Regions from separate parts of the Streptomyces sp. RK9 genome, predicted to be linked through region 3. Evidence: riboswitches for the same ligand, from Rfam matches in the RefSeq annotation. Region 3 holds a riboswitch; each other region holds the start of a gene.
What was found. A riboswitch is a leader RNA that binds a small molecule or an ion and turns the genes downstream of it on or off. The one in region 3 is predicted to bind cobalamin.

Region 1: another riboswitch for cobalamin. It lies ahead of AB6L24_RS10610 (cobalamin biosynthesis protein); the one in region 3 lies ahead of AB6L24_RS08545 (ABC transporter substrate-binding protein).
Region 2: another riboswitch for cobalamin. It lies ahead of AB6L24_RS31560 (ribonucleoside-diphosphate reductase subunit alpha); the one in region 3 lies ahead of AB6L24_RS08545 (ABC transporter substrate-binding protein).
Region 4: another riboswitch for cobalamin. It lies ahead of AB6L24_RS03410 (prenyltransferase/squalene oxidase repeat-containing protein); the one in region 3 lies ahead of AB6L24_RS08545 (ABC transporter substrate-binding protein).

The regions. Positions count from the first base shown of each region.
Region 1 is NZ_CP173703.1:2,626,468-2,631,986, forward strand. It holds gene cobN (cobaltochelatase subunit CobN) at 1-164, opposite strand, end outside; gene AB6L24_RS10605 (cobyric acid synthase) at 161-1,669, opposite strand; partial or broken gene AB6L24_RS10610 (cobalamin biosynthesis protein) at 1,819-2,754, opposite strand; cobalamin riboswitch at 2,877-3,018, opposite strand; gene AB6L24_RS10615 (DUF397 domain-containing protein) at 3,161-3,427, shown strand; gene AB6L24_RS10620 (hypothetical protein) at 3,685-4,275, opposite strand; gene AB6L24_RS10625 (helix-turn-helix domain-containing protein) at 4,319-5,179, opposite strand.
Region 2 is NZ_CP173704.1:2,539,258-2,544,776, reverse strand. It holds gene mctP (monocarboxylate uptake permease MctP) at 1-941, shown strand, start outside; gene AB6L24_RS31565 (hypothetical protein) at 1,050-1,730, shown strand; cobalamin riboswitch at 1,836-1,995, shown strand; gene AB6L24_RS31560 (ribonucleoside-diphosphate reductase subunit alpha) at 2,126-4,582, shown strand; gene AB6L24_RS31555 (ribonucleotide-diphosphate reductase subunit beta) at 4,582-5,519, shown strand, end outside.
Region 3 is NZ_CP173703.1:2,159,084-2,164,602, forward strand. It holds gene AB6L24_RS08530 (haloacid dehalogenase-like hydrolase) at 1-695, opposite strand, end outside; gene AB6L24_RS08535 (helix-turn-helix domain-containing protein) at 871-1,782, shown strand; gene AB6L24_RS08540 (VOC family protein) at 1,779-2,252, shown strand; cobalamin riboswitch at 2,266-2,453, shown strand; gene AB6L24_RS08545 (ABC transporter substrate-binding protein) at 2,511-3,554, shown strand; gene AB6L24_RS08550 (FecCD family ABC transporter permease) at 3,551-4,594, shown strand; gene AB6L24_RS08555 (ABC transporter ATP-binding protein) at 4,663-5,475, shown strand.
Region 4 is NZ_CP173703.1:805,183-810,701, forward strand. It holds gene AB6L24_RS03410 (prenyltransferase/squalene oxidase repeat-containing protein) at 1-1,625, opposite strand, end outside; cobalamin riboswitch at 1,860-2,008, opposite strand; cobalamin riboswitch at 2,073-2,148, shown strand; gene AB6L24_RS03415 (hypothetical protein) at 2,286-3,704, shown strand; gene AB6L24_RS03420 (FABP family protein) at 3,760-4,308, opposite strand; gene AB6L24_RS03425 (hypothetical protein) at 4,394-5,221, opposite strand.

The sequences.
Region 1 (5,519 bases), 470 kb from region 3:
TTGCCGCCGAGGAGGCGTACGACGGCGATGTCCGCGCCGTCCAGGAGCGCGGGCAGTTCCTCGCGCACGTCGACGCGGGTCGGGTTGGCGATGCGGTAGGGCGCGTCGGACGCGCGGGCGGCGAGCAGGTCCGTGTCGGCGGTGGACAGGAGAAGGACGGTCATGAGGGTGCCCCCGGTGCGATGAAGGGGAGACCGGACGGAGCGCCGGTCTCGATCAGGCGCAGCAGCGCGTCGGTGTCCGCGTGTTCTTCGATGAGGTCGCCGAGGAGGTCGAGCTGTTCCTCGCGCAGGGCGGCGAAGCCGGTGTCGGGCGCGGGCACGAAGCGGCGGCCCGCGGCGCGCGCGACCTCGGTGAGGAAGCGGCGCCGGAACGCGTCGCTCTCCAGCGACCCGTGCCAGTGGGTGCCCCACACGGCCCCCACCCGACACCCGTCCAGGAAGGGGTCCCCGCCCAGGACCTCGGCGACGCCGTGATGGATCTCGTACCCCTCGACGTGCTCACCGAGCGCCTCGCCGACGGGCCGCGCCAGGGTCTTCTCCCGCCGGAACGTGACCCGTACGGGCAGCAGCCCGAGCCCGTCCACGGTCCCGGCCCGCGACTCGACGTCGTCCTCGATCCGCTCCCCGAGCACCTGGAAGCCGCCGCAGATCCCGAGGACCGGCCGGCCCTCGGCGGCCCGGCGCGCCAGCGCGTCCGCGAGCCCGCGCTCGCGCAACCACTCCAGGGCGTGCACGGTTCCGCGCGTTCCCGGTACGACGACGAGGTCCGCGTCGACGAGTTCCTCGGCCCGGTCCACGAACCGCACCACGACGCCGGGTTCGGCCGCGAGCGCGTCCACGTCGGTGAAGTTGGACATCAGCGGCACCGCGCACACGGCGATCCGCAGCACGTCCGCGCCGACGGGCGCCGCCACGACGGACTCCCGCACCGCCCCGCGCAGCGAGACCCGAAGACCGTCCTCCTCGTCGATGCCGAGCCCGTGCCGGAACGGCAGCACGCCGAAGGTGCTCCGCCCGGTGAGGTCGCGCAGCATGTCGAGGCCGGGTTCGAGCAGCGACACGTCCCCGCGGAACTTGTTGACGAGGAAGCCCGCGACGAGTTCCTGATCGGCGGGGCTCAGCAGCGCCACGGTCCCGAAGAACGACGCGAACACACCCCCGCGGTCGATGTCCCCGACCACGACGACCGGGAAGCGGGCGGCCCGCGCGATCCCCATGTTCACGATGTCGGTCCGCCGGAGGTTGATCTCGGCGGGACTCCCCGCCCCTTCGCAGATCACGGCGTCATACGTGCCCCGAAGCTCCTCCAGGCATCCCACGACGGTGTCGAGCAACGCCTCCTGCCGGCCCCCGTGATAGCCCCGGGCACTCATCTCGCCCACCGGCTTCCCCATGAGCACGACCTGACTCGACCGGTCGCTCCCCGGCTTCAACAGCACGGGATTCATCAGCGCACTGGGCTCCACCCGAGCGGCCTGCGCCTGCATGGCCTGCGCCCGCCCGATCTCGGCCCCTTCCCGAGTGACGAACGAGTTCAGGGACATGTTCTGCGCCTTGAACGGCGCGACGGAGACTCCCTTGCGGGAGAGCCACCGACAAATCCCGGCGGTGACCACACTCTTCCCGGCGTCGGAGGTGGTCCCGGCAACCAACAGCCCACCGCTCACGCGCCACCTCCAGGTCGCTGTGACTGCGCATGTGGCGCGGGCTGCCCGTGCTGCTCCGGCAGCCGATTGCCTGCCGTCTCCCGCTGTGGGCGATCGTCCCGCAGGGCGGGACGGGTGGGCACAGCCCACGGCGCCGGGTGCCGCTTGGTCGCGCGTGCACCCCGTGCAAGGTCAGCGGCCACAGCAACACCCAGGGCGAGCCACCCGACCCTCCGGGACAACTTCACGGCCCGCTCGATGTCGCCCACGGCGACAGCCCGCCCCTCGCCGTTGAGGACAGGCCGATGCTCAACCCGCCCCGCGTAGGACAAGGTCCCCCCGAGCCGCACCCCCAACGCCCCCGCGAAGGAGGCCTCGACGACCCCGGCATTGGGGCTGGGATGCTTCGAGGCGTCGGCCCGCCAAGCCCGCACCGCCCCCCGAGGGGACCCCCCGGCGACCACGGCGAGCACGCCGGTGAGCCGAGCCCCGGGCCACCCGGCGACATCATCGAGCCGAGCAGAAGCCCACCCGTACCGCAGATGGCGCGGGGACCGGTGCCCGACCATCGCGTCGAGCGTGTTGACGGCCCGGAACCCCAAAAGCCCCGGCACACCCCCGACGGCCCCCCACACCAACGCCCCCACGACGGCGTCGGACGTGTTCTCGGCGACGGACTCGACGACGGCCCGGGCGATCCCGTCGGCGTCGAGCGCCGCGGGATCACGCCCGCACAGATGGGGCAGCCGCTCCCGGGCGACGTCCACGTCCCCCGCGGCGAGGGCGCCCCCGATGGCGCGCGCCTCCCGCGCGAGGGAGGTCCCGCCGACGACGGCCCAGGCCGCGGCGGCGGTCAGCCCGACGGAAGCGGCACGCGAGCGGCGTACGGCGAAAGAAGCGAGCGCACCGGCGCCGACGGCGCCCCCGGCGCACACCAGGGTGTGCAGCGCGCCCCACCCGCGGTGGTCGCGCCACAGCACCCGCTCGACGGCCCCCGCCGCACGCCCGAACGCGGCGACCGGATGCCCGCGGCGAGGATCGCCGAGCAGCAGGTCACCGAGGAGTCCGGCGGCGGCGCCGTACGCGAAGTCGCGATCGGCACACATGGGGGTCAGCCCGCCGACACGCGGCGGAGGGCTCTCGGCCGCGACGGGGCCCCGGGCGGAGCAGGGGACGGCAACGGGCGGCCGCGCATGGCGATATGTCCTCACTCAGGGTTTCCGCGCCCTGGTTCGACGAGATCGGCGGCGAGAGTTCCTGGCTCCCGGGGATCGCGTCGGATCGCCCGGTGACAGTGGCGGGACCGCGCCGGATTCGCACCGGCTTCCTCTCCTGCCGCCGTAAATGGCTCCGGCAGTCCACCACGGCCCACGACGCCCGTCAACTCGCTGTTGACCTGCGACGGGAGAGTGTGCGGAGCTCCACACGGAAGGTTCCGGGGGCCGGTTTACGGCTAGGCGGGAGCAACGCCCGTTCGTAAACTTGAACATGACAGCAGGAGAGCGGCGCGGCATGCGGACCCGCTCGGGCGACGCCGACTCTTGTGAGCGCACGGGGCAAGGGGGCGGTGTGGCCGACGCGTACTTACCGGCAGCGCAGTGGTTCAAGAGCAGTTACACCGCCACGGCGGGCGGCGATTGTGTGGAAGTGGCCCGTCCCGGCGATCGGGTGTGGGTGCGTGACTCCAACCGCCGCGGCGAGACGCACCTGGCCGTGACGCCACCGGCGTGGCGTGCGTTTGTGAGGGCGGTGGCCTCGGGGAGAGTCGGGGTGGAGTGACCTGTCCCAGCGTGCGCACGGAAGGCTGGAGACCATGGGGGTTGAGAGCAGGCAGCTGCCACTGAGCAGGCATGTCCCGCCGTCCACCAGGCGGCTCGCCGTGGTGGTGTACTGCGGACTCTGCGGCTGCGTGGCCGCCCTGACGGGCGCGCTCGCCTCCCTCCTCGTCGAGGGCGTGCCGTTACGGCTCGTCGTGTGGCTGGCGACGTCCGCCGCCGTGGCGGTCGCCGCCGGTGTCGTGTGGGGCCGTGCGTCGCTCATCCCGCGCCCGCCCGTGGAGCGGGTCCGTCCGCGGACGCCCCGTCGGCCGGCGGGCGGGGCTCGGCCGGAGCGGCGGGGTCCTGGCGGCGGCCGCGCCTGAGGATCCGTACGACCCAGCCCACGGCGGCGGTGAGCAGTCCGCAGACGCCGCTGAGGACGACGGCGAAGTGCCAGGGGCTGATGTCGTAGTGCGCGACGACGCTCCGGCCGATGATCACGACGGGTGCGATCGTCACGACCACGACGGCCAGGCACAGCGAGACGCAGCCCGTCTTGGCGAGGAAGCTGAGCGTCTGCAGTTCCTGGGAGTGCAGGCTGCGCCGGTGCTCGTGGTCGAGGAGCCGGTCCAGCTCGCGGGCGAAGTCGGGGTCCTTCATACCCTCCCGGATGAGGTCGTTGACGTGGGTGGGGGCGGCGGGTGCCGTGAGGTCCTGGCCCGGCGGCGGGTCCGCCTCGCCCGCTCCGTCGGCGCCCGCAGGGGCAGGGACCCCAGGGGCGCCGGGGGAGCCGGGGGAGCCGTCCGGGGCGGCGGCTTGCGCGGCCGTCAGGTGGTGCCACAGCCACCGTGCCAACATGACGACCCACATGGCGCGAGACCTCCCCTCGTCCCGGAGCGGACGGCTCCGAGAATCAGCCTGCGAAGCCTTCCCTGACCTCGCTGATCAGGTCGATCGCCTGGCTTCCGCTGTACGCGATCTCCTGCAACTGCTCGAAGCAGTCCTGGAAGTTGGCGACCAGCTCGTAGTTCTCCCGGGTCGCGATGACGGCCTGCGAGAACTCCACGTAGATCAGGTCGTCGTCGTCCTTGAAGCCGAGGAGGGCGAACGGGGTCTGGGTGCTCAGCAGCGCCCCGGCGGTGAACGGCAGCACCTGGAGGGTGGCGTTCGGATGCTCCGCCACCTCCAGGAGCCGCTGCAATTGGCCGCGCATCACCGCCGGGGCGCCGATACGGCGGCGCAGCGCCGCCTCGTCCACGATGAAGTGCAGGTCCTCGATCCCGTTGTCCTGGTCGAAGACCCGCTCCTGGCGCGCGGTGCGGAACTCCACCAGGCGGCGGCGCGTGTTCGTGTCGCTGACCTCGGGGGTGGCCAGGGCGTCGGCGTACTCCTCGGTGTGCAGCAGGCCGGGGACGACGATGGGCTGGTAAGTGCGCAGGGAGACCGCCGCGGCCTCGAACCCCAGATATTCGGAGAACCGGGGATTGGCGACGTCCGACCACTGCGTCCACCACGACTGGCCCTTCGAGCCCCGAGCGGCGTTGACGAGCTCCGTCACCTTCTCCTCGTCGTCCACGCCGTACTGACGCAGCAGTGCCCTCAGGTCCGTCACCGAGACACTGACGGTGCCCTTCTCGATGCGGTTCAGCTTCGACAGTGACCATTCGAGTTCGTTCGCCGCCTCACCCTGGGTCTGCCCGGCGTCCTCACGGGCCTTGCGCAGGGCGATGCGGAGCTTACGGCGGTTCAGGCTCGGGTCCAGTTCGCTGGGCATGAGGCTCCTTCACTACGACCAGGAGTCAGCTCGCCATGAAGCCGTACGAAGGGCAGCGATACGAAGGTATGCCTAACGCAGACTGGCCCTCCGCCGTGCAGCGCAGCGCAGCCGCTCTGTCTGACATATGTGCGCCCGACCCTAGCAGAGTGCTGCTACCCAGTATGCCACATGTCTAATCGAACATGAGCGAGTCGCAGTGTTGCCTGATCGCGGATGATCGCTAGCGCGTGTCGCCCGCGCGGTCCGCGGGCCTCCTGGCCAGGCGCCGGAACGCCGAAAAGCCCTGAGGGGCGGCCAGTTCGGCCGCCCCTCAGGGCTTTTCGGACGGGGCGCTGTG
Region 2 (5,519 bases), on a different replicon from region 3:
GCGCGGCCAATGAGAAGTTCTCCGCGACGAACGAGGCCACCGGCAAACCCGTCGGCTCCCTGGTCCCGGGCGACGCGGGCACCTGGACCTACGCGACCCTGGCCCTCGGCTCCGCGCTCGCCCTCTTCATGTACCCGCACTCGATCACGGCGACGCTGTCCTCGCGCAGCCGCGACGTGATCCGGCGCAACACCACCATCCTGCCGCTGTACTCGCTGATGCTCGGCCTGCTCGCGCTGCTCGGGTTCATGGCGATCGCGGCCGGAGTGAAGGTCGAGAACGGGCAGTTGGCGATCCCGCAGCTGTTCGAGGACATGTTCCCGGACTGGTTCACGGGCGTCGCCTTCGCGGCCATCGGCATCGGCGCGCTCGTCCCGGCCGCCATCATGTCCATCGCGGCCGCGAATCTCTTCACCCGCAACATCTACAAGGACTTCATCAGGCCCGACGCGACACCCGCCCAGGAGACGAAGGTCTCCAAGCTGGTCTCGCTCCTGGTGAAGGTGGGCGCGCTCGCCTTCGTCCTCACCATGGACAAGACGGTCGCCATCAACTTCCAGCTCCTCGGCGGCATCTGGATCCTGCAGACCATGCCCGCCCTGGTCGGCGGCCTGTTCACGCGCTGGTTCCACCGGTGGGCGCTGCTCGCGGGATGGGCGGTCGGCATGATCTACGGGACGGTCGCCGCGTACGGGGTCGCCTCGCCGACGCAGAAGCACTTCGGCGGCTCGTCCAAGGAGATCCCGGGCATCGGTGAGATCGGCTACATCGGCCTGACCGCGTTCGTCCTGAACGTCGTCGTGACCGTCGTCCTCACCTTCGTCCTGCGGGCCGCGGGCGCCCCCGACGGCGTCGACGAGACGTCCCCGGAGGACTACACCGCGGACGCCGGCGACAAGGGCGTGGCGGTCGAACTGCCGAAGGTGGGTGCCGGGCACTGACGCCCGGGGCCCCGGCCCCGCCTGGAGGCCGCCGCGTCCCCGCCCGGGGCGCGGCGGCCTTCGCCGTGCCGCCTCCGGCCCCGAACCGGCGTACGAAAGAATGGGCCCATGCCGCGCACTCACCTCCTGCTCCCCGCCGCCCTGCTGCTGCTCGCGCCCCTCGCCCTCACCGGGTGCGGCACCGAGACCGCCGGGTCCGAGAACAGGGCCTCCGAGGACGCGGGCTCCGGCGCCGGATCGACGCCCTCCCGGGCCGACCTGGAGGACCGCGCCCGCGCCGCCCAGACCCGGACGGCGCACGTGTACGTGACCGAGGCCGACGGGTTCACGCTGGCGGAGCAGTCCGTGGGCGTCCTCGGGGACGACGGCTTCCAGGCGGTGTACGTGGCGAGGAAGGGCGGCGCGCAGATCAAGGTCGGCGTGGAGCGGGGCACCGTCGACGACACGTCCTGCCGAGGCCTCCACCCGCCCGCGAAGCGCTGCGAGAAGGACGGCAAGGGCTGGTACCGCACGCCGGGCCCCGGCGCGCCCGACAGCACCGACGCGTCCGGCTCCTGGCACGCGTACGCCCGCTCCGAGCACGGCCTGCGCATCCAGCTCTCCGCCGACCCCGCCCTCGTGGACCGCGACACGCTGCGCGCCGCCGCCGAGGAGGCGCACCGCGCGGACGCGGCCGAGCTGGACGCCGTACTGCCGAAGAAGACCTCCCCCGCGACGCCGGTGGAGCGCGGCGACATCCCCCGCGACGGCGACGGCGCGCCCCAGGACCCGCCGGGCGCGGGTGGCTGAACGCCCCCTCGGAATGCCACGCCCCGCCCCCGAGTTGAGGTTCAGGGCGCCCCGTCGCGCGACAGCGCCACTACCCTCCGACACAACATCTAGGGGTGGCACCGAAAGCCAGCACAAGATGTATGCTCGTCCTCGCTGTCGCCGCAGGGGAATCCGGTGCAAGTCCGGAACTGTCCCGCAACGGTGTACTGGTACGCATTTGTGCGCTCGCGCCCGCAACATGCGCCGGTGAGTCCGACGACCTGCCGACAGCGCACCTGGACCGTCCGGTCCCGGTGCCAGAGACGTCCGGGCCTCGCGGAATGGGTTGGTGGACGCGGAGTCGCCCCTGCGCGGGCGCGTCCGTGCCGTCCTGCCCCCTCGAAGGCCCAGAGCCGAGCGAGGGAGAGCACCACGTGACCATCGCGCCCGCCGAACCCGCGTCAGCGCAGGCCGCCGAGCAGGCCGAGGCCCAGCAGGCCGCGCAGACCACCGACGGACCGGGGACCGCCCTGCTGCGCGTCCTGACCGACCTCACCGCCGACCTCCCCGACGCCGACCCCGGCCGGGTCGCCGCCGCCGCGCTGCGCGGCCGTTCGGCGAAGGCCGACGAGGTGGAGCTGCGGGAGCTCGCGATCGAGGCGGCCGCCGGCCTCATCTCCGAGGACCCCGCGTACTCGCAGCTCGCGGCCCGGCTCCTGACCATCGGCATCCGCGAGGAAGCCGCCTCGCAGGGCGTCACGTCGTTCTCCAAGTCCGTCGCCGTCGGCCACCGCGAGGGCCTGATCGCGGACCGCACCGCCGAGTTCGCCACGCTGCACGCGGAGCACCTCGACGGCCTCGTGGACGCCGCGCTCGCCGACGGCGCCGACCGCCGCTTCGGCTACTTCGGCCTGCGCACCCTGCACAGCCGCTACTTGCTCCGGCACCCGATCACCCGCAAGGTCGTCGAGACCCCGCAGCACTTCATGCTGCGCGTGGCCGCCGGTCTCGCCGAGGACGCCTCCGAGCGGGCCCTGGACGAGGTCGCCGCGCTCTACCGCCTGATGAGCCGTCTGGACTACCTGCCGTCCTCGCCGACGCTCTTCAACTCCGGCACCCGGCACCCGCAGATGTCGTCCTGCTACCTCCTGGACTCGCCGCTCGACGAGCTGGACTCGATCTACGACCGCTACCACCAGGTCGCGCGGCTCTCCAAGCACGCCGGCGGCATCGGGCTCTCGTACTCCCGTATCCGCTCGCGCGGCTCCCTGATCCGCGGCACCAACGGGCACTCCAACGGCATCGTGCCGTTCCTGAAGACGCTCGACGCCTCCGTCGCCGCCGTGAACCAGGGCGGCCGCCGCAAGGGCGCCGCCGCGGTCTATCTGGAGACCTGGCACTCCGACATCGAGGAGTTCCTGGAGCTGCGGGACAACACCGGCGAGGACGCCCGGCGCACCCACAACCTGAACCTGGCGCACTGGATCCCCGACGAGTTCATGCGCCGCGTCGCCGCCGACCAGCCGTGGTCGCTGTTCTCCCCGGCCGACGTGCCCGAGCTCGTCGACCTGTGGGGCGAGCAGTTCGACGCCGCGTACAAGAAGGCGGAGGCGGCCGGTCTCGCGCAGAAGACCATCCCCGCCCGTGAGCTGTACGGCCGGATGATGCGCACCCTCGCGCAGACCGGCAACGGCTGGATGACCTTCAAGGACACCGCCAACCGCACGGCCAACCAGACCGCCGAGCCCGGCCACACCGTCCACTCCTCCAACCTCTGCACGGAGATCCTGGAGGTCACGGACGACGGCGAGACGGCCGTGTGCAACCTGGGTTCGGTGAACCTGGGCGCGTTCGTCGACACGGCGAGCGGCGACATCGACTGGGAGCGGCTCGACGCCACCGTGCGCACGGCCGTCACCTTCCTCGACCGCGTCGTGGACATCAACTTCTACCCGACCGAGCAGGCCGGGCGCTCCAACGCCAAGTGGCGGCCCGTGGGCCTCGGCGCGATGGGCCTCCAGGACGTCTTCTTCCAGCTGAAGCTGCCGTTCGACTCGCCCGAGGCGCGCGCCCTTTCCACCCGCATCGCCGAGCGCATCATGCTCGCTTCGTACGAGGCGTCCGCCGACCTCGCCGAGCGCCCCCAAGCACCTTCGACAGGCTCCGGTGCAGGGGGGACCCCCATCGGCCCCTTCCCCGCCTGGGAGAAGACCCGCACCGCGCGCGGCGTCCTGCACCCCGACCACTACGACGTCGAGCTGACCTGGCCCGACCGCTGGGCGGCCCTGCGGGAACGTATCGGCAGGACGGGCATGCGCAACTCGCTGCTCCTCGCCATCGCGCCGACCGCCACCATCGCGTCCATCGCGGGCGTGTACGAGTGCATCGAGCCGCAGGTCTCCAACCTCTTCAAGCGCGAGACCCTGTCCGGCGAGTTCCTCCAGGTCAACTCCTACCTGGTGCAGGAGCTGAAGCGGCTCGGCGTGTGGGACGCGCAGACCCGCGAGGCGCTGCGCGAGTCCAACGGCTCGGTGCAGGGCTTCACCTGGGTCCCCCAGGACGTCCGCGACCTGTACCGCACGGCCTGGGAGATCCCGCAGCGCGGCCTCATCGACATGGCCGCCGACCGCACGCCGTTCCTGGACCAGGCGCAGTCCCTGAACCTGTTCCTGGAGACGCCGACCATCGGCAAGCTCTCCTCGATGTACGCCTACGCCTGGCAGCGCGGCCTGAAGACCACGTACTACCTGCGCTCGCGCCCGGCGACGCGCATCGCCCGCGCGGCGTCCGGCCAGGCCGCCGCCGCTGCCCCCGTCCCCCAGCAGGTGACCGACCCCGAGGCGATCGCCTGCTCCCTGGAAAACCCCGAGTCCTGCGAGGCCTGCCAGTAATGTCCCAGTCCGACCTGCACACCACCACGACATCTGGTGAGAAGAACCTGCTCGACCCCGGCTTCGAGCTGACGCTCCGCCCCATGCGCTACCCGGACTTCTACGAGCGCTACCGCGACGCGATCAAGAACACCTGGACCGTCGAGGAGGTCGACCTCCACTCGGACGTGGCCGACCTGGCCAAGCTCACGCCCGAGGAGCAGCACCTGATCGGCCGTCTGGTCGCGTTCTTCGCGACCGGCGACTCGATCGTGGCGAACAACCTCGTGCTCACGCTGTACAAGCACATCAACTCCCCCGAGGCGCGGCTCTACCTGAGCCGGCAGCTGTTCGAGGAGGCCGTGCACGTCCAGTTCTATCTGACGCTGCTCGACACCTACCTGCCGGACCCGGACGACCGCGCCGCCGCCTTCGCGGCCGTGGAGAACATCCCGTCCATCCGGGAGAAGGCCGAGTTCTGCTTCAAGTGGATGGACTCGGTGGAGAAGCTGGACCGCCTGGAGTCCCAGGCCGACCGGCGCAGGTTCGTGCTGAACCTGATCTGCTTCGCGGCGTGCATCGAGGGCCTGTTCTTCTACGGTGCCTTCGCGTACGTCTACTGGCTGCGCAGCCGGGGTCTGCTGCACGGCCTCGCGACCGGCACCAACTGGGTGTTCCGCGACGAGACGATGCACATGAGCTTCGCCTTCGAGGTCGTGGACACCGTCCGCAAGGAGGAGCCGGAGCTGTTCGACGACCGGCTGCAGCAGCAGGTCACGGACATGCTGAAGGAGGCGGTCGACGCCGAGCTGCAGTTCGCGCGCGACCTGTGCGGTGACGGCCTGCCCGGCATGAACACCGAGTCGATGCGCGAGTACCTGCAGTGCGTCGCCGACCAGCGCCTCCAGCGCCTCGGCTTCGCGCCGGTCTACGGCTCCGAGAACCCGTTCTCGTTCAT
Region 3 (5,519 bases):
GGGTCGGCGAGCACCATCCGCACCAGGTCCTCGCTGGCCGCGCTCACCACGTACACCTCGATGCCGTGCGCGCGCAGCGACTTGTACAGCTCCCGCATGCCGGGGAAGAACTCCGGCCGCTCCACCTCGGTCTTCGTGACCTTGCCGTGCTCGTCGTAGTACGTCGCCGGGATCGGCTTGTCGTACGCGAGGAGGTCGTCCACGTACCCCTTGAGCTTCTTCAGCGTGAAGCCGGAGAAGATCTGCGCCGCCCACGGGTAGCAGACCTGGTCGTCGACCTCGCAGAGCCGGTTGTAGTAGCTGTACAGGCTCTCCTTGTGCGTGGCCGTGTCCTTGAACGGGATGACCTTCAGGGACGGGGCCATCGACGCGCGGCTGAGGACGCCCTTCATCTCCAGGAACGGAAGGAGCGACTCCTCCAGGTCGTGGCGGTACGTCGTGTTGTCCGCGTCGAAGACGGCGTACGCGCCCTTGCCCTCGTTCTTCGCGATGACCTTGCCGAGCTTCGCCGCCACCGGCTTCGGCCAGTGCTTGAGGTCGGCCGCGGCGGCACGGGCGGCCGGGGTGGGCGCCTCGCCGTCCGCCGCCTTCGCGTCCGCCGCGCTCGGCCACAGCGCGCCGCCCGCGAACACCGCCGCCGCCAGCGCCCCCGCCGCTCCGACGACCGCCAGCCTGCCCCTTGCTCGAATTGCCATGGTTCCCGTTCCCTGAGAGCGCTGCGCCGACCCGTCCGGAGCGGCGCGCCATGCTACGAGGACCAGGTGCCCGATTCCCATGATCGAGGTCACCGTGCGTGCCGGGCATGGGACGGACGGACGCGGGTAGCCGCACCGGACGACAGGCCCGCCCGCGCCCGCGCACAATGGCTTCATGGGCCCCACGGCTACGGACACCGAGGTGAGGGACGGCGACACCGCCTCCCGCGAGTTCGTCCGGGCCGCGCCCCCGCCCGGCGGTGCGGTCGTGTCCGCCGTCGGCTACCGCAGCCAGGGGCAGCGCCCCGCCCTGCACCGCGGCCTGCCGTCCCCGTACCTCACGCTGATCTTCTCCCTCGACGGCCCCGTCACCACGGGCCGCACCCCGAGCCAGGCGACCGGACCCGACGCCGTCCGCACGGACATCGTCGTCGGCGGCCTCCACCAGAGCCCCGCCTACGTCGTCCAGCCCGAGCACGAAGCCGGCATCCAGCTCGCCGTGCACCCGCTCGCGGCCCGCGCGCTCCTCGGCCTGCCCGCCGCCGAGCTGGCCGGACAGCTCGTCACCGACGGCACCGACGTCCTCGGCCGGGTCGCCGCCGACGTCCGCGAACGCCTCTGCGAGCAGGACACCTGGAGCGACCGGTTCGCCTTCCTCAACGCCTACTTGGCCCGCCGCGCGGCCGACGCGGAGCACGCCGGGACGGTGCGGCCCGAGGTCGGCGAGGCCTGGGCCTGGCTCGCCCGGCACCGCGGCGCGGGCACCCTGCGCGGCCTGTCCGCGCACGTCGCCCTCAGCGAACGCCGCCTGTCGGCGCTGTTCCGCGCCGAGACCGGCGTCACCCCGAAGCAGGCCGCCCGCCTCATCCGCTTCCAGCACGCGAAGGCCGCCGTCGTCCGCGTGGTCGCCGCGGGCGCGCGCCCCGACCTCGCCCGGATCGCCGCCGACCGCGGGTACTACGACCACTCCCACCTCGTCCGGGACTTCCAGCAGTACACGGGCCTGAGCCCCAGCGCCTGGACGGCCGAGGAGTGCCGGAATATCCAAGCCGGGGGGCACGGGGGCGGCGAAGACTGGGACGCATGAACAGCAACGAGAACCCGCAGAACGCGCAGAGCACGCAAACCGGCCAGACCGGTCAAGCCACCGCGAACCGTCGCCCGGCCGACGTCTGGGCCACCTTCCAGGCCCAGGACGCCCCCGCCCTCATCGACTTCCTCGTCGGCACCGTCGGCTTCCTGCGCACCGCCGTGTACGAGGACGGCGGCCGCGTCGCCCACGCCCAGCTCGACTGGCCCGAGGGCGGCGGCGTCATGCTCGGCAGCCATGACCCGAAGTCCGCCGAGTGGTGCCTGCAGCCGGGCACGTTCGGCGCGTACGTCGTCACCGACCACGTCGACGACCTCTACCTCCGCCTCACCACCGCGGGCGTGAAGGTGATCCGCGAGATCGAGGACCAGCCGTACGGCAGCCGGGAGTTCGCGATCGCCGACCCCGAGGGCAACAAGTGGTCCTTCGGCACCTACCGCGGTGAGCCCCGCCCCGACCAGGGCTGATGTCGTACCGGAGTGATAGCTTGCGGACGCCAGTCGTACCCGCACCTGGGTCGGGGAATCCGGTGGGAATCCGGAACTGACGCGCAGCGGTGAGGGGGACGGGCGGGGCCAGCGGCCACTGGGAGTCCACGGACCCCCGGGAAGGCGGCCCCGCCCGGACGAACCCGAGTCCGAAGACCTGCTGGCACCGCCGTCCGCACGGGCGGCGGAGTTCGCAGACCAGGCTCCGCGCATGAGCCCTGAGACTCGGGAAGACGTGTGCCTTCGACCACGCGGCGCGCTCGCCGCACACCCCTCACCGCCCTGCTGGGTGCGGGCCTCCTCCTGCTGACCGCGTGCGGCGGCGCACCGACGAAGACGTCGGACAAGGCGCGCCCCGGCTACCCCGTCACCCTCACCACGTGCGGCGAGAAGACCAAGGTGCAGGCTCCGCCGAAGCGGGCCGTCTCCCTCGACCAGGGCTCCACCGAGATCCTGCTCTCCCTCGGCCTGGCCGACCGCATGGTGGGCACCGGCACCTGGACGGACCCCGTCCTGAAGGGCCTGGAGAAGGAGAACGCCAAGGTCCCGCGGCTCGCCGACCGCTACCCGTCGCTGGAGAAGGTCCTCGACGAGGAACCCGACTTCGTCAGCGCCTCGTTCCTCTACACCGTCGGCAAGGGCGGCGTCGCCGACCGCGCCAAGTTCACCGAACTCGGCGTCCCCGTCTACGTCTCGCCGACCGACTGCGCCGGCAAGGACAACGCCGGTGACGACGACGGCACCCGCACCAAGACCCTCACCATGGACACCGTGTACGGCGAGATCCGCGACCTCGCCCGCGTCTTCGACGTGCAGAAGCGCGGCGAGAAGCTGATCGCGGACCTCAAGTCCCGGGCCGCGAGGGCCGCCGGGTCCGTCGACGCCTCCGACACCACCCTCATGTACTGGTTCGCCAACTCCGAGGCCCCCTACATCGCGGGCTGCTGCGGCGCCCCCGGCGTCATCACCCGCGAACTCGGCGTGCAGAACGCCTTCGCCGACACCCGCGAGGAGTGGCCCCAGATCAACTGGGAGACCATCGCCGACCGCGACCCCGACGTCCTCGTCATCGGCGACCTCACCCGCAGGTCCCAGTCCGCCGAGTCCGCCCGCCAGAAGATCAAGTTCCTGGAGTCCAACCCGGCCACGAAGAACCTCACGGCCGTGAAGAAGAAGCGCTACGTCCTGCTCAGCGGCCAGGCCCTGAACCCGAGCATCCGCACCGTCGACGGCATCGAACAAGTCGCGGCGGCGCTGCGCGAGTTCGGCCTGGCGAAGTGAGGGGCGCCGCGGGCGGCCGGCTGCGCGTCGCGCTGCGCGGCGGACTCCTCGCCCTGGCCGGACTCGCGGTCCTGTTCCTCTCCGTCGCCGTGGCCGTCACCATCGGCCCCGCCGACATCTCCGTGCCCGACGTGTGGTCGGCCGTGGCGGCCCACCTCGGCTGGGGCGAGGCGGAGCTGACGCCGATCCGCGACGGCATCGTGTGGAACCTGCGGATGCCGCGCACGGTCCTCGCGGCGGTGTGCGGCGCGGGCCTCGCCGTGTGCGGGGCGGTGCTCCAGTCGCTCCTGCGCAACCCGCTCGCCGACCCGTTCGTGCTCGGTGTCTCCTCCGGGGCGTCCACGGGCGCCGTCGCCGTCGTGGTCCTCGGCGTCGGCGGGGGAGCGCTCACGGTGTCGGCGGGCGCGTTCATCGGCGCCGTCGTGTCGTTCGCGCTCGTCCTGCTGCTCAGCCACACCCTCGGCGACACCACGGACCGGGTGGTCCTCTCCGGGGTCGCCGCGATGCAGCTCTTCTCCGCGCTCACCTCCTTCGTCGTCCTCACCGCCGCCGACGCGGAGACCACCCGCGGCGTGCTGTTCTGGCTGCTCGGCTCGCTGAGCGGCGCGGCCTGGACGGACGTCTGGACGTGCGGCGCGGTGCTCGTCGTCGCGCTCACCGTGTGCCTGCTGCACGCCCGCACGCTGGACGCGTTCGCCTTCGGCCAGGACGCGGCGGCCACCCTCGGCGTCCACGTGGGCCGGGTGCGCGTGCTCCTCCTGTGCACCACGGCGCTCCTGACGGCGGCCCTGGTCAGCAGCGCCGGGGCGATCGGGTTCGTGGGCCTGGCGCTGCCGCACGCGGCCCGGGCGGTGGTGGGCGCGGGCCATCCGCGGCTGCTCCCGGTGACGGCGCTCGCGGGCGCGGTGTTCCTGATCTGGGTGGACACCCTCGCCCGCACGGTCCTCGACCCGCAGGAGGTCCCGGTGGGGGTGGTCACGTCACTGATCGGCGTACCGGCGTTCGTGGCGGTGCTGTACCGGACGCGGAGGAGCCGATGACGTACGAGAAGCCCGTGACGCGCGAGGATCCGACGGCGCACGAGAAGTCGACGGCGTACGAGAAGCCGATGACGTACGAGAATCCGGCACCCGCCGGACTCGCGGCGGCCCGGGTCGCGCACGAGGCCGGAGGCCGCCTCATCGTCGACGGCATCACCCTCGCCCCCCGGCCGGGCACCACCCTCGGCCTCATCGGCCCGAACGGCTCCGGCAAGTCCACGCTGCTGCGCCTCCTCGCGGGTGTCCTCGCGCCCGCGGCGGGGGTGGTCACGCTGGACGGCACGCCGCTGCCCCGGCTCGGCCGCAGACAGACGGCGCGCAGGCTCGCGGTGGTCGACCAGCACGCGACCACGCAGGTGGAGCTGACCGTGCGGGAGGTGGTGGCCCTCGGCCGCATCCCGCACCGCAGGCCGTGGTCGGGCACCACCCCCGCCGACGAGCGGGCCGTCCGGGACGCCCTGGACCGCACCTCCCTCACCGACCGGGCCGACCAGTCCTGGCACACCCTCTCCGGTGGCGAACGCCAACGCGCCCACATCGCCCGCGCCCTGGCCCAGGCCCCGCGCGAACTGCTCCTCGACGAGCCGACCAACCACCTGGACATCCAGCACCAGTTGGACCTCCTGAACCTGATCGCCTCGCTCCCCGTGACGACGGTGATCGCCCTGCACGACCTCAACCTGGCCGCCATGTTCTGCGACGAGATCCTGGTCCTGAGGGAGGGCAGGGCGTACGCGCACGGCACGCCCGCCGAGGTCGTCACGGAGGAGCTGATCGCGGAGGTGTACGGGGTGCGGGCGCGCGTGACGCCACCGGCGGACGCGCTGGACCACGTGTCGGTCCGCTTCCTGCGCACGCCACCGCGGCAGCCGGGTCCTTAGACTCGCCGGAAACCCGCGGCGAACTCACCGGAGAACCCGTCGCG
Region 4 (5,519 bases), 1.4 Mb from region 3:
GCGTAGGCGCCGTCGATGGTCAGGCCGTAGTCGGCGAAGCCGGTCCCCGCGACGTTCTCGTAGTAGTGGCCCTTCTTCAGCCGGGAGCCCGCCGTGAGGTAGGCGGTGCCCTTCTTCAGGTCGGGGCCCTCACCGGCGCGCCACGGCGGCCGCACACCGGAGGTCGGCGGCTTCACCGGGTCCGGGTCGGAGGGGTCGGTGGGGTCGACGGGCGGCTTCGTCGGGTCGACGGGCGGCTTGGTCTGGTCGGGGCGCTTGGTGGTGAGCGACGCCAGGCTGGTGCGCGCGCCCGCGAGCGCGGCGGCCCAGGTCGGGAAGATCGCCGGGTCGGTGGCGCCCTCGTCGGAGCCGAAGCCGCCGGACTTCGTCTGCTGCCGCGACAGCCAGGACACGGCGGCGTCCGCGCGGACCGTGTCGCCGAGGAGCCGCATCGCCTGGGCGGACCTGCCGGTGGCGGTGACGTCCCCGGTGGTCACGCCCGGGTAGGCGGCGACGGCGCCGGTGGGCAGTTGGGCGCCGCGCAGGTTCTTGCGGGCCTTCGCGACGGCGTCGGCGTGGCCGCCCGCCTGCTGGAGGGCGATGGTCGCGTACGGGGTGGTGGCGGGGTCGCTGTAGGAGCAGGTGTCGCCGTCCCGCATCAGCGTCGGGCTGAAGCCGCCGTCCTTGCACTGGTGGGCGGCCACGCGCGCGACGGCGTCGGCGGGGATCTTCCGGCCCGCGCGGTGCAGCGCGAGCACGGCGAGGGCCTGGGTCTCCACGTCGCCGACACCGGGGAAGTCGCCCTTGGCGACGCAGTCGGCGGTGCCGCCCGCGGTGCACACGCTTCTGCCGAGGTCACGGGCCAGGTTGTGGCCGCCGAAGGAGTGCGGGTCGCCCTCGGTGCTCTCGGCGAGCAGCGCGAGCAGGGCCGCGCCCAGCGGGCTCGGGGCCTTGTCCGTGCCCTGCGGGTAGGCGAACTCCTCGGTGCGCGCCGCGAGGTAGGACTTCATCCGGTCGAGCGTGGTGCTGCGGCCCTTGGTGGCCGCGAGGGCGAGGGCGGTGTTCGCCGTCTGGTAGAGGTTGGCGTTCTCGGCGCCCTCGTCGCGGACGTGGTCGCCCTCGGTGAGCCGGCCCCGCAGCCAGGCGTCCGCGGCCTTCAGGTCGACCTTGCCGGGCTTGACGTCGGGCGGGTTGTCAGCGGGGTCGGTCTGGCCGCCCGCGCGCACCTGGGCGGGGGTGAACGTGGGGCCGCCGCTGGTGCCGTCGGGGTCGGTGGCGCCGAACACCCAGGCCTCGACGGAGCCGTTCTTCGACTTCTGGCTCATGGCGCCGAGCGGGCTGTAGGTCCAGTAGTCCTGGCCGGGCGGGGCGATCCAGTACGACCAGTACGCGGTGGCGGGCGGAGTGAGCCTGCACTTCTCCTGGCCCGGAGTCGGGTACTGCTTACCGGAGTTGAACCTCTTGTGGCCGAGGCGGCAGATGAACGCGGGCCCGTCGTGCTCGGTGCCCTCGGTGCTGAATCCGGCCTCGTGCAGCAGGTCGTAGCCGGTCGTCGGCGTCGCGTCGCAGCCGCGCACCACGCCGCCGCCCCAGTCGGCGAAGTCCACCGCGACGACCGCGCCCTTGGTGCGGGTGCAGGAGCTCATCGGATCGGCCGCGGCGGGAGTGGCCGGGCCGAGCAGCAGGACGCCGCCGCCCAGCGCTGTCGCGGCCGCGCACAACAGCGCGACGCCTCTCGTGCGTATGCTCCGGACCCGTCCGGTTCCCTGCCCCACCACTGCCCCCTGGGCATCGGCCGCGGCGGAATCCGCGTGGTGGCAGGCCCGGGGCCGGGGCCCGCGTGGAGAAACCGTCCGAACCACGCCGTAGTCCGCGACGGCGTCAATCGCTAGCCCTCAGTCCAGGTAATCCGGCTCGCCCGCCGGGCACTTGAGGTGCTCGGCGAACCTACGGTTGCGGGTCAGCGCCGGACTTCGACCGGCTTCCCCTGATGACTGAGCTTGGAATCGGCCGAATTAGAGCACAGTTGCGAATGCGGTGGCAAGGGTGTGCGGGTTCTGTGAGGTTCGAGTACCGTCCTGTGCTGCCGATCGGGGGAATCTGGTGCGAACCCAGAGCTGACGCGCAGCGGTGTGGACCGGCAGGGAGCCGGGCCGAGCCCGAATGCCCGAACGGCCAGCGTCAATGGACGTCGACCCCACGCGCTCGGGCGACGGCCGCGTGTCGTCCGGCTCGGGTCCACGCACAGGGGACCGGCCGCGGGGGGACGTGAGGCCGCCGCCCCCTCACCCCGGGAGCTCCCCGACATGACCTCGTCCCGTGCCGCCCGTCGCACCCTCCTCGCCGTACCCACCGCACTCGGCGCGGTGGGCGCCCTCGTCCTCACCGCGCTCCCCGCGGCCGCCACGGCCACCCCCGGCCAGATAGCCACGTCCAGGACGAACGGCGTGAGCTATCTCAGATCCCTGCAGGGCGCCGACGGTTCGTACGCCGGCGCGGGCCTCTCCAACGAGTGGGCGTTCTCCGCGTTCGCCTCGGCGGGCACGGCGGCCGCCGACGTCAGCCCCGGCGGCGACACCTCCAAGAACGCCCGCACCGTGTACCGCGCGCACCTCGCGGCGGCGGGCTGGCCGGGCACGTCGCCGGTCGTCACCGACTACGAACGCGGCATCATCAACGCCTACTCGGCGGGCATCGACCCGGCCCGCGTCTCGGCGAGCCGCAACCTGATCGCGGACACCTACGGGCACTGGCAGAACTCCGCGCCGGGCTACTGGGGTTCGCCGTCCAACTTCAACGGCACGGTCTTCGCCCTCATCTCGCTCGGCGGCGCCAAGACCCAGTCCGGCGCCAAGCGGGTGCCGCAGGCGCTGCTCGACAGGTCCGTCGCCACGGTGCGCGCCAACCAGCACAACGACGGCGGCTGGAACTTCGGCAAGGCCGAGGGCGACCCCGACGCGCTCGCCACGCCCGGCGACATCGACATGACCGGCGCCGCGATGGCCTCCCTGTGCGTGTCCGGGGTGCCCGCGACCGACCCCGCCATCACCAGGGCCCGGGCCTTCCTGAAGTCGAAGCTCATCAACAACTCCGGTGCCTTCGCCGCCCTGTTCGGCGCCAACACCGACTCCAACGGCTGGGCCGTCTCCGGCCTGAACGCGTGCGGCATCAACCCGCAGACCGGCGACTTCCTCACACCCGCGGGCAAGACCCCGGTGGACTTCCTCATCGCCCAGCAGTTCAAGCCGGCCGGCGGCTTCAAGTACCTGCCGACCGACACCACGCCGTCCGCGTACGCCTCCATCGACGGCCTGCGAGCCGTGGCCGGGGGCGGCTTCATGGCGGCCCCGCCGACCCCGACGACGGCGGGCGCGTCCCGCTGGGCCGCCACCTCCGACTTCACGCCGGGCACCGCGACCAGCCTGGCCCTGACCGTCGACGACGGCACGTCGCTCAAGGTCTGCTCCGTCGCCTTCACGCCGACCGCGAAGACCACCACGCTCGGCGCGGTCCTGGACGCGGCGTCCTCGTCGGCCACCCCGGCGGGCTGCGTCACGTCCGTCACCCCGGGCAGCGGCACCGGCACCATCACGGCCCTCAACGGCAAGGCCAACAGCGGCAGTTCGATCTGGAAGGCGAGCGTCGACGGCGCGGCGGCCGCGGTCGCCGCGCGCGACAAGGAGATCAAGCTCGGCGACACGATCTCCCTCCGCTACGGCAGCTGACGACGGCGGACCGCCGCGCCGGGCAGGCCGGTCCTGCCTGCCCGGCGCGCGCGTCCTATCGCTCGCGCTTCTCGCGTCGCAGCAGCGCCCGCAGATGGTGCTGCAACGGCTGTCCGACGGCCGCGAGGTCGTGGACGAACGTGAGTGTGCCGTCGGCCAGGGTGTAGCGGCGGCGGGTGGCGTCGACCTCCTTGGCGGTGGGGGTACGGGCCACTTCGTGGGTGCTGAGGTCGACGGCGCCGTCGGCCGCGTGGCCCACGGAGATCTCCGCGATGCCCGTCGGCTGGGTGATCAGAGCCTCCACCCTGCCGTCGGGCTGCAGCCGCCACCAGCCGCTCTCGCGCGCCGAGGGCCGCAGCGGCACGTCGTCGCCGTCGACGAGCCAGGCCCGCGCCTCGTAGCGGAGGAAGGGCCGCCCGTCGTGGCTGAAGGTGACCTCCTGCGCGTACGTGAAGTCGGCGTCGAGCGTCGGGTAGGTGCCCTGGCCCCGGCCGCGCCAGGTGCCGAGGAGCCCGAGGACCGGCGTGAGCAGCGCGTGCGGCGCGGGTGCCTCGTCGGCGCGGAGGCCGTCGGGGTAGGGGTTCTCCGGTACGGCGTCGAACACGGGGTGCGCTCCTGAGGTCGAGGGCGGGGTCGGGCCGGCCTGAACGTCGGGGCCGGGGCCGGGTGGAAGCCTAGAACGCCGCCGGCTACGCGGGCGCCCGCCCCGCCCCCGCCCGCCCGCCGTCCGCGAGGAAGTCCCGCACCGCCGCGACGAACGCGCCCCGCTCCTCGTCGAACCCGGTCCGCGGCCGCAGCCAGCGGTCCTCGGCGGCCAGGTGGTCCCAGGACACGGGGTTGCCCGCGACGGCGAGCAGCCGCCGCAGGTCGTCCTCCGTCAGGACGCCGCTCTCCACCGGCGCGCCGTCGTCCGCCAGGACGCCGCTCCCCCGGATCAGGTACTCCAGGAAGTCCAGGTCGTCGGGGCGCTCGTCCCCGTCGCGGTCGCCCCAGCGCTCCAGCATGTCGTGGGCGACGAACGCGCAGCCGTGGGCGTCGTCCTCGCACCACTCGGCGTTGCCCGGACACCAGCGTCGCTCCAGGGCGCGCAGCGCGGACCGCACGACGGCCCGCCGGGCGGCGTACCGCTCCATGCGCGCGCACCGCTCCCGCACCGCCTCCGCGTGCCGCACGACGCACTCGGGACCGAGCACCCGCAGCCCCGCACACGCCTCCGTCAGCGCCTCGCTCCTGGACCGCAGCACCTCCGCACGGGACCGCGCCTCTATCTCCCCGAGCCGCCACACCACGTCGGCGAAAGCGTCCGAGGCGCGCAGGAACACCGTCCAGGCCTCGCACCGCTGCGCCTCGAGCCGCAACTCCCGCTCCACGGCGGCCTGCGAGCCCACCGACTCCAGGGCGACGCGCCGCCCGAACACCGTCTGCCAGCGCGCCACCATGACGGCGGCGAGCGCCGCCACCCCCGAGAAGGCCGCTCCCAGCGCCGTGAGAGCCGTGTGCACATTCTGTACGCCCATGCCGCGCAGCCTGCCGTCCGGCCGCACCGCGCCCCGGCATATGACAGCAACAGCACGCACCTTGTGCCCATCGGGGCCCAAGGGTGTCGCCCCCTGTCCACGACCGACCGATCAGGGTGGGAGCACCGCACCCACCCTCCCGCCTTCCGCCCGGCCGCCGACCGTGCCTGACGTGAGGGGCATGGAGAGCCGGCACCAGCTCGCGCCGTCCCGGTCGCCGTCCTCGTACCCGCACGCCGAGGTCAGCCCGGCGCTGCTGCGCATGATGACGGCCTGGCACACGGGACGGACACCGCCG